Methylorubrum extorquens: one gene and its partner. Each later gene encodes a partner of the first gene's protein in a complex. Links are inferred from orthologs where the notes say so. Each region holds a gene or a part of one and is shown in the gene's direction. Other genes may lie near its edges.

The links. The genes of interacting proteins can lie anywhere in the genome.
Region 2: the proteins of J2W78_RS02895 (region 1) and uvrB are in contact, whole or in part, in a crystal structure (PDB 7EGT), measured with the Thermus thermophilus proteins. The link is inferred for Methylorubrum extorquens from one-to-one orthologs. Residues at the interface, in WP_096412145.1 of Thermus thermophilus: His654, Arg656, Phe657, Gln666, Asp668, Glu669, Lys680, Arg681, Leu682, Ser683, Lys685, Tyr686, Ala687; in WP_096411307.1 of Thermus thermophilus: Glu23, Leu25, Arg26, Asp27, Gly28, Glu29, Arg30, Phe31, Arg55, Glu326, Asp327, Phe328, Glu379, Ser382, Gln383, His398, Gly400, Arg401.

Annotation. Positions count from the first base shown.
Region 1 is NZ_JALJXF010000001.1:586,230-594,369, reverse strand. The notes cover bases 2,358-5,397. They hold J2W78_RS02895 (ATP-dependent helicase), read left to right. Parts: upstream 2,358-2,706; coding sequence 2,707-5,088; downstream 5,089-5,397. Other genes in these bases: J2W78_RS02900 (hypothetical protein), read right to left, coding at 2,358-2,591. Outside these bases: J2W78_RS02905 (AsmA family protein), read right to left, coding at 1-2,191; more of J2W78_RS02900, read right to left, coding at 2,352-2,357; J2W78_RS02890 (PhoH family protein), read left to right, coding at 5,469-6,185; aqpZ (aquaporin Z), read right to left, coding at 6,256-6,996; J2W78_RS02880 (3'-5' exonuclease), read right to left, coding at 7,261-8,140. UniProt on the Escherichia coli protein: A helicase with DNA-dependent ATPase activity. Unwinds DNA duplexes with 3'-5' polarity. Translocates on single-stranded DNA with 3'-5' polarity. Initiates unwinding more efficiently from a nicked substrate than double-stranded DNA.
Region 2 is NZ_JALJXF010000001.1:1,900,517-1,907,343, forward strand. The notes cover bases 955-4,279. They hold uvrB (excinuclease ABC subunit UvrB), read left to right. Parts: upstream 955-1,328; coding sequence 1,329-4,079; downstream 4,080-4,279. Other genes in these bases: J2W78_RS09020 (hypothetical protein), read left to right, coding at 4,211-4,279. Outside these bases: J2W78_RS09005 (transcriptional regulator), read right to left, coding at 1-214; J2W78_RS09010 (hypothetical protein), read right to left, coding at 201-878; more of J2W78_RS09020, read left to right, coding at 4,280-4,522; J2W78_RS09025 (YidB family protein), read left to right, coding at 4,612-5,289; J2W78_RS09030 (glutathione S-transferase family protein), read left to right, coding at 5,311-6,039; J2W78_RS09035 (PAS domain-containing protein), read left to right, coding at 6,148-6,827. UniProt on the Escherichia coli protein: The UvrABC repair system catalyzes the recognition and processing of DNA lesions. A damage recognition complex composed of 2 UvrA and 2 UvrB subunits scans DNA for abnormalities.

The DNA of each region.
Region 1 (8,140 bases):
GCGTGCCACCGGTCGGAGGGCGGTCGAGGGCATCGAGCAGGATCGGGCGCGACGTCGCGACCGTGAGGCCGGCAAGATCGCCTTCGATGCCGAGCGCGAGCGGCGGCGTGCCCTCCTGTCCGGCCTCGGCGGCGGGCCGGGCGCCGGTCAGCCGCAGGCGCCCCGGCTGGCGCAGGGCGACAATGTCGTCGCGGCCGAACCAGCGGCCGGTCCTCTGCATCGTCAGCGCCGCGTCGAGGCGGTCGATTCGGCCGGAGCGAGTCAGCAATGCAAGGTCGAGATCGCCCTCGCCGGCCTTGCCTTTCGCGGATGCGCGCAACGCATCCGCCTCACCCGATTCCCGTTCCAGGGTTAGATCGAGGGCCAATCCGCTCTGGCGGACGCTCTGTGGCACGAGGCGGGCCTCGGGCAGGAAGCCGCGCTCCAGCAGGGCCAGCAGCGGTGCCGCCTTGCCGGCCGTTACCCGGCCCTCGATCCGGCCCGAGCCGTCCGGCGCGATCCGCCCGGCGAGCTGGGCGCTCGCACCCGCGAGGTCGGCGATGTCGAGCGTATCGACGACGAGGCTGGCCCCGTCCGATTGCAGGCTGACCGCGATGGTGCCGTTGCCGGAATGCGCGCCGGCCGGTCCATAGCGCACGTCACGCGCCTTCAGCGTCAGTCCGAGGTCGTGCCGATGCAGGCCCGACATGAGCTCACCGAGGGGGGGCAATTCGGCGATGTCGATGCCGTTGGCGGAAAGCTGTGCATCGAGCCGCCCGCGCCCGTTCGCATCGGCCCGCAGGTAACGGGCGTTGCCGGTGACGCGGGCCTCGCCCAGGGCGAGGCGCAGGTTGCGCAGCGACAGGTCGCTGCCGGCCGCCGAGAGGTCCGTGCCGATCTCGAAAGCGCGCCCGTCGAGAATCGCCGTCACGCTTTCTTCGGCGCCGATCCGGCCGAGATAGCGCCCGACGGCCTCCGAGTTGCGCGCGGCGATGTCGATATGCCCGGTAAAGCGCGGCGAGCCCGACAGCTCGGCCTCGCCGGTTGCTGCGACGGTCGCGGCCCCCGGCGCCCTGCCCTCGAAGCGGCGCAGCACGAGGCCGCCGGTGCGATCGAAGGTGCCGCGAAACCCGACATCGGCCCAATCATCGAGGCCGAGGGCGACACTCTCGGCGGCGATATCGAGGTCAAGCAGAAGCGGCGGCGCCAGCGCACCCGATGTCAGCCCCTGCGCCAGCAGCCCGCGGGCGCCGCCGGAAAGCAGCAGCCCATCGAGGTCGAGGCGGCGGGTCCGCAGGGTCAGGCCGAGCCGGGCCTCGCGCAGATCGAGGCGGCCGCTGCCCGACAGGCGGGCGGCCTTGCCGCCGGGGTCAAGTTCGAGATCGACGGTCTTGGCCTGCACCACGGGGCCGCGCGACGCGAACTTGGCCGCCAGGGTAAGCGGCAGGGCGGCGCCCGCCGGCTGCACCGGCGGGCCGACGGTGAGCCGGGCGCTGCCCTCCGCCTCCGGCACGAGGCTGCGGCGTGCCCCGTCCGCACCCGACCCGTCCTCGGGCTTGAGGGTGATGCGCGCATCGAGTTCCAGGCGGGGTATGGTGTCGCCGCCCCCCGTCAGCTTCAGCGAGAGGCCGCCATCGCTGCCGGCCACGCTGGTGGCGATGTGGAACGGGCTGCCCTTCGCCGTTCCCTCCGCCAGCCAGGGCCCGGCGAGCGCGGGCGCCCTGAGGCGCAGGTTCTCGGCGGCGAACTGCTCCTGCGGCGCCTCACCCGTCCGTACCGTGGCGACCGTAAGGCGCCGAATGCGCAGGTCGTCGATGACGATGTCGCGGCGCAGCGTTTGCGGTTCGCGCGGCAGGAGCACCGCCTCGTCGGAGACCGGCAGGTTGAGCCCAGCCCACTCGACCGAGGTCTGGACGAAGCGCACCTCACCCTTGAGAAGGGGGGCCAGGGCGATCTCCGCGTCGACGGCTTGCGCGTCGAGGGCCGGCCCATCCTCGGCGCCGAGCCGCAGGCGGGCGAGGCGAAGATGCGGCGAGGGCAGCAGACGCAGGTCGATGGCGCCCTCGCTGCGGGCACCGGCCCCGAGGGAATCGCTCACCATGCGGTCGATCAGCGCGCGATGCGCCGACCAGTCGATGAACGGCGGCACCGCAAGGGCCGCCACGAGAATCAGCACGACGGCGCCCGCGAGCGCGGTCAGGGAATCACGCACCGTTATCGCTTCCGCCTGGCCTGCGGACCGCAGGACTTCGTTCGCGTTTCACACGCGTTCGAACGGCCGATGCCACTTGAACGGTGAAAAACCCGCGTCCCTGCGGCCATAGCACAGGCCGTGGCCAGCCCGCATCTCACGCTCAAGCTTTCGCCGATCGTCAGCGGCGGATGCCGAAGGATGGCCCGGCCGGCGGCGGAACGTTGAGCGGCGCCCGCTGGATCTGGTTGCGGATGGCGCTGTTCTCCAGAGTCTGTCGCTGTTCGAAGTTGCGGTTCTCGTTCCGGTACTCGAACGACTGGTTCTGCCGGCTCGTGGCGCCACGGTTGCCGGGGCTCTGCGCCCAAGCAGGCGTGAGTGCGGTGAGCAGGGTCAGGAGGGCGAGAGACGGGGCGCGCATGGCCTCACATCCTTCATCGGCGTGGGTTTCGGGCTTCCGGAGTGACGCGTGGGGGGTGGAGCCGGTTCCGGATCGGGTCTCGACGGCGTTCGCCTTTTGGTCCAGGGATGCGCGTATGATGCAAGAGCCCAACGACGCGCACGGCGCGTTCCGGCCGCGCCCGTCCGACGACGAAGCGCCGTCGGCCCCGACCTCCATCGCCGCCCGCGCCATGGCCGCCCTTCGGCCCGAGGGCGCGTCCTACCTCTCCGGCCTCAACCCGGAGCAGCGCCGCGCCGTGGAGGCGACGGAGGGCCCCGTGCTCGTGCTCGCAGGGGCCGGCACCGGCAAGACGCGGGTTCTGACGACGCGCATCGCCCACCTCATCGCCACCGGCAAGGCGCGGCCCTACGACATCCTCTCGGTGACCTTCACCAACAAGGCCGCCCGCGAGATGAAGCACCGCATCGGCGGGCTGATCGGGCCGGCGGGCGAGGGCATGCCCTGGCTCGGCACCTTCCACTCCATCGGCACCAAGATCCTGCGCCGCCACGCCGAACTGGTCGGCCTCAAATCCGACTTCACGATTCTCGGCACCGACGACCAGCTCCGCCTGATGAAGCAGGTCATCAGTGACCAGAACATCGACGAGAAGCGCTGGCCGGCGCGCGCGCTAGCTCACACCATCGACGGCTGGAAAAACCGGGGCTTGAGCCCCGAACAGGTGCCGCCGGGCGAGGCACAGTCCTTCGCCTTCGGTAAGGGCGGGCAGCTCTACACGGCGTATCAGGCCCGGCTCGCGACGCTCAACGCGGTCGATTTCGGGGACCTCCTGCTGCTCTGCCTCAAGCTGTGGCGCGAGAATCCGGACATCCTGGCCAATTACCAGGACCGCTTCCGCTACATCCTCGTGGACGAGTATCAGGACACCAACGTCGCCCAGTATCTCTGGCTCAGGCTGCTGGCCCAGGCCCGCAAGAACGTCGCCTGCGTCGGCGACGACGACCAGTCGATCTACGGCTGGCGCGGTGCCGAGGTCGACAACATCCTGCGCTTCGAGCACGATTTTCCCGGCGCCACCGTGGTGCGGTTGGAGCGCAACTACCGCTCGACCGGGCACATCCTCGCCGCCGCCTCCGGGCTCATCGCCAAGAACGAGGGCCGCCTCGGCAAGACCCTGCGCACCGAGGACGAGGCGGGCGAGCCCGTGACGGTCACGGGCTCGTGGGATTCCGAGGAGGAGGCGCGTCAGGTCGCCGAATCGATCGAGTCACTCCAGCGCAGGGGGCATGCGCTCTCGGAGATCGCGGTGCTGGTGCGGATCTCGGCACAGATGCGCGAGATCGAGGACCGGTTCGTGCAGGTCGGCCTGCCCTATCGCGTTGTCGGCGGTCCGCGCTTCTACGAGCGGGCGGAGATCCGCGACGCGCTGGCTTACCTGCGCGTCACCATGAACGGCGCCGACGACCTCGCCTTCGAACGCATCTTCAACACGCCCAAGCGCGGCCTGGGCGACGCGACGCTCCAGACGCTCCACGCCTTTGCTCGTGCCGACCGGGTTCCTCTCCTGGCGGCCGCGCGAAAGCTGATCGAGACCGACGAGCTGAAGCCGCGCGCCCGCTCGATGCTGCGCGGCCTCGTCGAGAGCTTCTCGCGCTGGGTGCGGCTGGTGGAGACCAAGCCGCATCCGGAGGTCGCCCAGACCATCCTGGAGGAATCCGGCTACACCGAGATGTGGCAGAAGGACCGTTCGGCCGACGCCGCCGGGCGGCTCGAAAACCTCAAGGAATTCGTTCGCTCGATGGAGGAATTCCCCGACATGGCGGCCTTCCTCGAACACGTCTCCCTGGTGATGGAAGCCTCCGAGGCGGAAGGGGCCGACCGCGTCTCGCTGATGACGCTGCACGCGGCCAAGGGTTTGGAGTTCGACACCGTGTTCCTGCCGGGCTGGGAGGACGGCCTTTTCCCGAACCAGCGCGCCATCGACGAGAGCGGTCGGGCGGGCCTGGAGGAGGAGCGGCGGCTCGCCCATGTGGGGCTCACCCGCGCCCGCAAGCGCGCGAAGCTGTCGTTTGCCGTCAACCGGCGCATCCACGGGATGTGGTCCTCGACCATCCCCTCACGCTTTATCGACGAGCTGCCGCCGCAGGCCGTGGACGTGGTCGAAGCGCCCGCGCATTTCTCGGCCGGCGCCTCGCGCTTCGACCGCAACCCGACCCCGTTCGGCTCCTCCTACGGCACGCCGGGCTGGCAGCGGGCGCAGGCCAACACGTCGGGCAATTTCGGCGGGGGACTCGGGCAGGGCCGGGGCGGCCGCTCGGGGGGACCACGGGAGATCGAGGGCGAGCTGGTCGCCAAATCCACGGCCGCACCCTCGGCGTTCGAGCACGGATGCCGCGTCCTCCACACCAAGTTCGGGCCTGGCACGGTCGCCGGCATCGACGGCAACAAGCTCACCGTTGACTTCGACAAGGCCGGCCGGAAGATGGTCCTCGACAGCTTCCTCCAACCCGGTTGAAGCGTCCCGTCGGCGGTTCTCCGCCGGCCGCCCCTCGCCCGAGGAGGGCGATGCCCGCGATGGCCCAGGCAAGGATCGTCCCGGTCCGCAGGCGGCACCGACAGGTGCTGGGGTCATCGCTTCTTCGCAAAGCCGTCACGCCCGCGTCGCCCCCGCCTGCAACCTTCGCAGTGAGAGCGAAGCGTTGCCGTAAAGTCGCTCTCCACAGACATCACGTCATACAGTGGAACCGACTCATGGGGTTTGGCTTTGCTCTTGCGTACAGTTGAACGAAGATCGGCGATGTCTTCGCCGAATCGAAGGAGAGACGGACAAGTCGAGACTGGTTGAAAAAGCGAGTTTGCGAGAGTCACGCACGAGTCAAGGTGGAGTATCGATCCATGAAGAGACGACGCGCACGGCTTGAACTGGTTGAGGACCGACCGATCCGGATGCATCGGACCCGCTTCGACGAGGAACGTAACCTCGCACCCATTCAACCACTGACCGATCGACAAGGTCAGTACCTCGACGCGCTCGCGTCATCTTCGCAAGTCATCGTCTTAGGCCCGGCCGGCACCGGAAAGACCTTCATCGCCGGCACCCGCGCCGCCGATCTTCTCCGTCAACGCCGGATTTCGAAGGTCGTCATCACCCGTCCGAACGTGCCGTCCGGCCGCTCCCTCGGCTTCTTCCCCGGCACGCTTGAAGAAAAGATCGCGCCCTGGGTCGCGCCCCTCACCGAGACCATGAAAGAGCGCATGGGTGCGGCCGCCTTCGACATCGCGGTGAAGACCGGCGACATCGAGGTCGTGCCGTTCGAGGTGATGCGCGGGCGCACCTTCAAGAACTGCCTCGTGATCCTCGACGAGGCGCAGAACACCACCACCGCCGAGATCAAGATGTTCCTGACCCGCATCGGCGACGATTGCCAGGTCATCATCAACGGCGACGTTTCCCAGACCGACCTGCGCGAGACCTCGGGACTTCGCACCGTCATCCACCTCGTGAAGAGCCGGATGATGACGATCCCGATCGTGGAGTTCACCCTCGACGACATCGTCCGCTCCGGCATCTGCGCGGAATGGGTGAGGGCGTTCGAGGAAGAGAAGTTGTAGCAGTCGCGAGATCTGATGGCGCGTGATGACGGGGCACGGAGGCTGCCTCGTCGTCACGCGCCGACCACGGTCAGATTTCAACGCCCCTCTCGACGATCGTCGTCTCGACGATGTCGGCAGGCTCGTAGAGCCATCTTGCCACAACGCCGGCCGCGATGGCTCCGGCGATCGGCGCAAGCCAGAATAGCCAGAGCTGCGCGATATAGTCCGTGCCCGCGAACAGGGCCGGTCCCGTGCTGCGCGCCGGGTTGACTGATGTGTTGGTCACCGGAATCGAGATCAGGTGAATGAGCACGAGGGCAAGCCCGATGGGGATGCCGGCAAAGCCCGCCGCGGCGCCCTTCGACGTTGTGCCGATGATGATGAACAGGAAGATGAACGTCGTCAGGGCTTCGATGATCAAGCAGGCGGCAAGGTCGTACTTGCCGGGGCTGAGTTCGCCGTAGCCGTTCGCAGCAAATCCGTTCGGCACCCAGCCCGCCTTGCCGGAGGCGATGGTGTAGAGGGCGAAGGCGGCCACGGTTGCACCGATGACCTGAGCGATAATGTAGGGCAGGACGTGCCGGCTCGCGCACCGTCTCGCCGACCACAATCCGAGTGTGACGGCCGGATTGAAGTGGCCGCCGGATATGTGGCCGACGGCGTACGCCATCGTCAGCACGGTGAAGCCGAAGGCGAAGGCGACGCCCAGGAAGCCGATTCCGAGTTCTGGAAAGGCGGCGGAGAGGACGGCGGCACCGCAGCCGCCGAAGGTCAGCCAGAAGGTGCCGAAGAATTCGGCGGTCGTCCGACGCATCGTATCGTGATCCATGGCGACACCTCTTGCTGCGAAGGTCACGCGGCCCACACCAAACGGTCGTGTCGAAGGTCTGATCGGCGCACCGTGAGACTGAGGTCGTCTGCGTCGGCGCCCGCCGAAACGCAGCGGGCGAAGATTTCACGCGCGGATCGCGCTAGCAATGAGCGGTGTCATACGTTGAGGGGCACGAAAGAGTGGTACTGCTCGCGCGCCTGATGCGCCTTGACTGGCAATTTTGCTTTGTCTCAGCGCAAATGCTGATCACATCGTGCAGTGTCAGGCTGCGGCGGCGCCCTTGATCCGCAGCGGTCCGACGCTCTTGCCCTCAAGCAACTGGCGCAGCCGCTCGACATCGTCGAAATTGTTCGACGTCAGTTCGGTGATGTCGCCCTCGACCAGCGCATCGACATGGCGGCAGCGGCGGCGGTGGGTGCCCGCCGGGCAGGAACAGCGCAGATAAGGCCCGTCGGTCCGTTCCTCGAACTCGAGCAGGTAGCGGTTGCCGGTGCTGCCCCGCATGGCAAAGCGCAGCGCGTTCGAGGGCCGGAGATCGACGATGCCCGAGGCGCGCAGGGCCTTCGCCGAGGTCGAGCGGGTCATGTCCCGGCGCGGCGTCGTGAGCCCACGAATCGGGGTGAGACCGAGGCCGCGAGCGAGGTCGGCGATGTCGGTCGCACCCGTCTCACGCAAGGCCGCGAGGGCGATCTCGGCGCAGGCATAGGCATCCTCGCCCGCATCGTGGTGTTCGAAGCGGATACCGAGGCGGCCCGCAACCTTGGCAAGACCGTGGCCTGCCGGATCCGGGAAGACGCGCCGGGCGATCTGGAGGGTGCAATGGCCGGCCATGTCCGGCACCGGCTCGCCCCAGGCGGCGAGCGAGGCGGCGAGCACGCCCATGTCGAAGCCGGCATTGTGCGCGAGCATCAACCCGCCGGATAAGTCGGGGAGGAACTCGGCGATCGCCTCGGGAAAGGTCGGCGCGTCGCGGACATCGGCCGGCAGGATGCCGTGAACGCGGATATTTCCGGGCGAGAACCGCATCTGCGGCGGGCGGATCAGCCGGGATACGCGCCGCACGACGCGGCCCCCCTCGATCCAGGCGAGCCCGACCGCGCAGGCACTGTCGCGCCGCTCGTTGGCGGTCTCGAAATCGATC
Region 2 (6,827 bases), 1.3 Mb from region 1 along the record:
TTTCCAGGCTGACGAGGTCGGCCTCCTGCAGCACGGCGAGGTGGCGGCTGAGATTGCCGTCGGTGAGCCCGCACAGGCGCTTGAGATCGGGGAAGGCGAGACCGCGGGGATGCGAGACCAGGGAGGTCAGCACCGAGAGCCGCGCCCGCTCGTGGATGATCCGGTCGAGCCCCTCGTAGGAGAAGCGGGCGTCGCTGCGATCAGAGGTCGGCATCGGCGTCTCCGTCGGCAGATCTGTCAGTCGATCCGTCAGTCGATCCGTCACTTGGGCCCGAATGGCGGTGGATGATGATGGCGACGAGCCCCTGCCCCACCGCGAAGGGCACGCCCATCAGCCAGGGCGAGAGGTGGCGCGTCTCGCTGGCGAGGGCCAGCACCGTGAGTCCGGCGAGCAGGTACCACGCGCCCGCGAGCGGCACGGTGCGCGGCAGGATGCGGGCGGAGGCGAACAGGCCGAGCCCGACCAGAACCTGCCACAGGCCCGGCAGCATCCAGAGCTGGTCCGGCGCGAAGCGGGCGAAGACGAGCCCGAGGCAGAGGCCCGCCCCACCCGCGGGTAAAAACCCTTCGATGGCGCTGAACACCATCGCGTCGGCCAGCCCCGAATGGACCCGGCGCGAGCGGCGCACCGCCTCGAAGCCGATCAGGAGGCAAGCGGTGACGGCAGCGGCGACCCAGAGGCCGAAGAAGACGACCGGCCGTGCGGTCGGGTCGTCGAGCAGCAGGGACTGGGCCCCCGCGACGACGAGGGCAAGCGCGCCGGTCGCGGCGAGCGTCGCCGCGCCGAGGCCGCGGAAGGCCGTGTCCCGCGCGATCTGCATCCGGATCGCGACGATGTCGGCCAGCGCCCTGTCGAGGTCGCCGTGGGTGTCACGCATGGGGTTCGTCTTCCCGCGTCGAGGCGCGCTTTGCATTGCAAAGTACACGCGGGTGCAGAGCCGTCAAGCGGCATTCGTTCGGATGAGCGCGATGAGGACGGTGGCGGCCGGAGTGGGGATGAAACGAAGCCGCCGCGCCGATGATCAGATCGGCAGACAGGTGTCGAGGAGGAGCCTCACGCGTCCGCGTCACCCTCGAACAACCGGATGATCTCCTCCCGGTGCATCATGTCGAAATCGTCCGGCACCAGATCCGTCCGGCGAGGAATCCGATAGGTCGCGTGCGCGGCAGATCCGCCTCAGCCGCGCGGAGGATGACCGTTTTCACGGCGGTCTCCCTGCGATGAGAACGCACGGAAGCCAGTCCGGGCCCGAAACGGCCGCGAGCCGGGACAATCTCGGACCGTTCGGACTCTTCCGGAGATCGCCCGACGGGCCCATATTGTCGCCATGCCCGCACCCAAGAATCCGCGCGTGAGCCCGGCCCAAGCACTCGCCAAGGCGACGGCCAAAGCACAGGCCAAGGCGACCTCGAAGACGACGGCGAAGGCCGACCGGCCCGAGCTGATGCCGCTCGACGAGCATCTCGCCGCGCTGCTCAATCCGGCGCTCAACCGCAACCGTCTGAAGGCGGCCGAGCCCGTGCCGGAGCCGCCCCGGAAGGGACGCGGACAGAAGGGTGAGGCGAAGGCCTACAAGAAGATCGCGAAGGACGGTTTCGCCGAGGCGCCGCAGGCGGGCTTCGCCATCGGCGACGCAGCCGATGTCGACCCGCGGCTGGCCCAGGCGCTCGGCCTCGTCCCGCCCGATGACGGCCCGGCACCGGAAACCGCGCCCGAAGCGGAGGCGCCCTCGCTCGCCACCGATGGCGTCTCGGCCACCGTCGAGGCGCTGGAGCGGCTGCTCGTCGAGGGCAACCCGCTGTTCAAGAACGGCGAGGCCTGGGTGCCGCACCGCCCGGAGCGGCCGGCGAAATCGGAGGGCGGCGTGACGTTCACGCTGAAATCCGAGTTCACCCCCGCTGGCGACCAGCCGACCGCCATCGCCGCCCTGGTCGAGGGTGTCAGGACCGCCGAGCGCGATCAGGTGCTGCTCGGCGTCACGGGTTCGGGCAAGACTTTCACGATGGCCAAGGTCATCGAGGAGACGCAGCGCCCGGCCCTGATCCTCGCGCCGAACAAGACGCTCGCGGCGCAACTTTACGGCGAGTTCAAGAGCTTCTTTCCCGACAACGCGGTCGAGTACTTCGTCTCGTACTACGACTATTACCAGCCCGAGGCCTACGTCCCCCGGTCCGACACCTTCATCGAGAAGGAAAGCTCGATCAACGAGCAGATCGACCGGATGCGCCACTCCGCCACCCGCGCCCTGCTGGAGCGGGACGACGTCATCATCGTCGCCTCGGTCTCGTGCATCTACGGTATCGGCTCGGTCGAGACCTACACGGCGATGTCGTTCACCGTCACCCTCGGTGAGCGCATCGAGCAGCGCCAGCTCATCGCCGACCTCGTGGCGCTGCAGTACAAGCGCATCCAGTCGGACTTCGCCCGCGGCACCTTCCGGGTGCGCGGCGACGTGATCGAGCTGTGGCCGGCCCACTTGGAGGATCGCGGCTGGCGCGTCGGCCTGTTCGGCGACGAGGTGGAATCCATCGTCGAGTTCGATCCGCTGACCGGCAAGAAGCTCAACGAGCTGAAGTTCGTGAAGGTCTACGCGAACTCGCACTACGTCACGCCGCGCCCCACCCTGCAGCAGGCGATCAAGGGCATCAAGACCGAGCTGAAGAGCCGCGTCGAGGAGCTGACCCGGATGGGCCGCCTCATCGAGGCGCAGCGGCTGGAGCAGCGCTGCACCTTCGACATCGAGATGATCGAGGCCACCGGCGCCTGCAACGGCATCGAGAACTATTCGCGCTACCTCACAGGCCGCAAGCCCGGCGAACCGCCGCCGACGCTGTTCGAGTACCTGCCCGACAACGCCCTCGTCTTCACCGACGAGAGCCACGTCACGGTTCCGCAGATCGGCGGCATGTACAAGGGCGACTTCCGCCGCAAGGCGACGCTGGCCGAGTACGGCTTCCGCCTGCCCTCCTGCCTCGACAACCGCCCTCTGCGGTTCGAGGAATGGGACGCGATGCGCCCGCAATCGGTCCACGTCTCGGCGACTCCGGCCAAGTGGGAGATGGAGCGCACGGCCGGCGTCTTCGCCGAGCAGGTGATCCGCCCCACCGGCCTCGTCGATCCGGTGATCGAGATCCGCCCGGCCCGCTCCCAGGTCGACGACCTGCTGGGCGAGGTCCGCGAAGTCGCCCAGGCCGGCTACCGCACCCTGGTGACGACGCTGACCAAGCGCATGGCCGAGGATCTCACCGAGTACCTGCACGAGAACTCGGTACGGGTGCGCTACATGCACTCCGACATCGACACCCTGGAGCGCATCGAGATTATTCGCGATTTGAGGTTGGGTGCCTTCGATGTTCTCATCGGCATCAACCTCCTCCGCGAGGGCCTCGACATCCCGGAATGCGCGCTGGTGGCCATCCTCGATGCCGACAAGGAAGGCTTCCTGCGCTCCGAAACCTCGCTGATCCAGACCATCGGCCGCGCGGCCCGCAACGCGGATGCCCGCTGCATCCTCTACGCCGACAACATCACCGGCTCGATGGAGCGGGCAATGGCCGAGACCGAGCGGCGGCGCCAGAAGCAGCTCGCCTACAACGAGGAGCACGGCATCACGCCGCAATCGGTCAAGCGCGGCATCAGCGACATCCTCGAGAGCGTGTACGAGCGCGACCACGTCCGCGTCGATACGGGGCTGGCCAAGGACGCGATCACCGTCGGCCACAACCTCAAGGCGGTCATGGCCGACCTCGAGAAACGGATGCGCGCGGCGGCCGCCGATCTCGACTTCGAGGAGGCGGCGCGGCTTCGCGACGAGCTCAAGCGCCTCCAGGCGACCGAACTCATGGTCTCCGACGATCCCATGGCCCGGCAGGGCGATATCGAGCGCGAGGCCGGCCGCTACGGGCAGAAGGGCAGCCGCATCTCGAAGCCCACCCTCGACAATATGGGCCCGGGCACCGACCGCGAGCTGCCGGCCGACGCCGTGCCCTGGCAGGAGCGGCCCAAGGCGCGCTCGACGCAAGGACTCGGCGGCCAGAAGCCCCGCTACAAGGGCGGCGGCGGGCGCAAGCGGGGCTGAGGCGCCCGAACGCGGAACCTCGGCCGTCGCCTGCGATTGGCTCTTCAGATCCTGCAACCGCCGGGCGGCTCGGCTGCGAGGCCGCCCGGCGGCGCCAAGCGTAATGGCGCAAAGCGTGATGGAGCCGACCGATGCGATCCCCCTCTCCCCTCATTCGCGCCGCTCTGGGTGCCCTCCTCGGCAGCCTGAGCCTGTCGGTGCCGGTGCAGGCCCAGAGCGCGGCCAACCCCAACGATCAGCCCACCGCCGGCACCCTGCCCTCCGGCACCGATACGGTGCGCGGCAACGATCGCTCCGCCGAGCGGCCGACCGGGGAGGTCTCACCCCCGAGCGCAATCCGCTCCTCGACCGCGGTGGTGCCGGAGGGCAAGAGCGGAAAGACCGTGCGCACCAATCCCTCCGATCACCTCTCGAAGCCGTTCCGCTCGAACCACGAGAACTGATCCGCAACCCCACCCCTGCGTTCGCCGTTGGACCGGCACGGCCGCCGCAACGGGCGTGAATGGTGGCGTGAACCGGCGGGAGGAAACGCATGGGGCTGCTCGATCAGGTCATCGGCGGAGTCGTCGGACAGGTTTTGGGGGGCGGGCGCGGCGGGGCGCTGGCCTCGCCGGTGGTGAAGGCGCTCCTCATGCTGCTGCTCGCCAAGGGCGGGGGTGGGCTCGGCGATATCCTCGGCCGCGGTTCACCGGGATCCGACGGCCGATCCCTCCCCGGACCCGGCTCCGACGACGGCGATCTCGGCGGGTTCAACCAGGGCCGCCGCAGCGGGCCACCGGCTCAGGGGAGCGAGGCCGGCAACGACCTCGGCGGCGATTTCGGCGACCTCGCCGGCATGCTCGACGGCCCCGGCGACGGCCATTCCGGGCACCGTTCGCCCGGCGGTGGCCCCTATGCCGGGCTCGACCGTGAGCCGGATGACGGCAGCGGCGCGGCCTCCCATGGGCTCGACGGCCTGATCCAGGGCTTCGAGCGCAGCGGCCTCGGCGACGTGATCGGCTCGTGGATCGGCCACGGCCCCAACCGCGAGATCGCGCCGAACCGCCTCGCCGAGGCGCTGGGCCCGAACACCCTCGACAGCTTGAGTCGCGAGACCGGCCTGCCGCGCGAGGATCTGCTCGGGCAGCTCGCCCAGGCCCTGCCCGGTGTGATCGACGCGCTGACGCCCCAGGGCCGGGCGCCGAGCCATGAGGAACGCGGCGGCTGGTGAGCCTGGATTGAGGATTCCGCCATGGCCTACGAGCTGCATTACTGGCCGATGATCCCCGGCCGCGGCGAGTTCGTGCGGCTCGCCCTCGAAGCGGCCGGGGCGGATTACGTGGATGTCGCCCGCCAGCCCGAGGCGGAGGGCGGCGGCATCGCGGCGATGATGGACCGTCTGGAGGACGAGCCGGTCCGCCCGCCCTTCGCCCCGCCCTTCCTCAAGGACGGCGACCGCGTGATCGGACAGACTGCGGCGATCCTGCTCTATCTCGGGCCGCGCCTCGGCCTCGTCGGGGCGGACGAGGCCGACCGGATCTGGACGCACCAGATCCAGCTCACGATCGCCGACATGGTGGCGGAGGCGCACGACACCCATCACCCGGTCGGCGTCGGCCTGTATTACGAGGATCAGCGACCCGAGGCGCGCCGCCGCGCAGAGGATTTTTGCGAGAACCGCATCCCGAAGTTCCTGAACTGGTTCGAGCGCGTGCTCGCCGGCAACCCGGTGGGGCCGGAGCATCTGGTCGGCGGCGCAATGAGCTATGCCGACACGTCGCTGTTCCAGCTCGTGGCGGGCCTGCGCTACGCCTTTCCCAGGGCTGCGGCCCGGGCGCTGGCGCAGACGCCGGGCATCGTCGCCCACGCGGAGCGAATCGGGCAGCTGCCGCGGATCGCGGCCTATCGTGCAAGCGAGCGGTGCCTTCCCTTCAACGAAGCCGGCATCTTCCGGCGCTATCCGGAACTCGATGTCGGCTGACGAACCGCCGCGCGCGGGTTAACCTTTGACATTGTCGTGAAGACTGTTTCTCAGCCAAACGGTCGCGCTTGTGACGCCTGACGGCGTGCTACACCTACCCGCGTGAGCATGCCCGAGACTCCCCCCATCACCGAGGAACCGAGCGCCGAATCGGCGCGCTTTCGGATCGTGGAGCCGTTGCGGGCGGCGCAGGACCAACTCGCCCGGGTGCAGGATGCCGCCGGGATCGGTGTCTTCACCCTCGACCTGCGCGCGGGCGTGCTGCATCCGAGCCCCGCCTTCTGCCGCCTGCACGGCCTGGAAGTGTGTGAGCGATACGCGCTGGCCGCGTTCGCCGAGCGTTTCCCGGAGGAGGATCCGGCAATCCTCTCGGGTGCCTCGTCCGAGGAGGCGGTCTACCGCGTCCGCGATCCCCGAACCGGGGCCCCGCGCTGGATCGCCCGCACCCTCGAGATCGAGCGCGATGCGGACGGCGCGGCCCTGCGGCTCGCGGGCGTGGTGCGGGACGTGACCGAGCAGCGGGCCCAGGGCACGGCGCTGGCCGAGAGTGAGCAGCACTACCGCACGCTGTTCGAGCAGATGGATGAAGGCTACGCCGTCATCGAGTTCATCGACGGCCCGCACGGCCCCTTGAGCGACTACGTCCACGTCACCGCCAACCGTGCCTACGCCCAGCATTCCGGCATCGAGAACGTGGAGGGAAGACGCCTGCGCGAGATCGTCGGCGACGAGGCCGACGGTTGGCTCGCGCTCTACGGCGACGTCCTGCGCACCGGCCGGCCGATTCG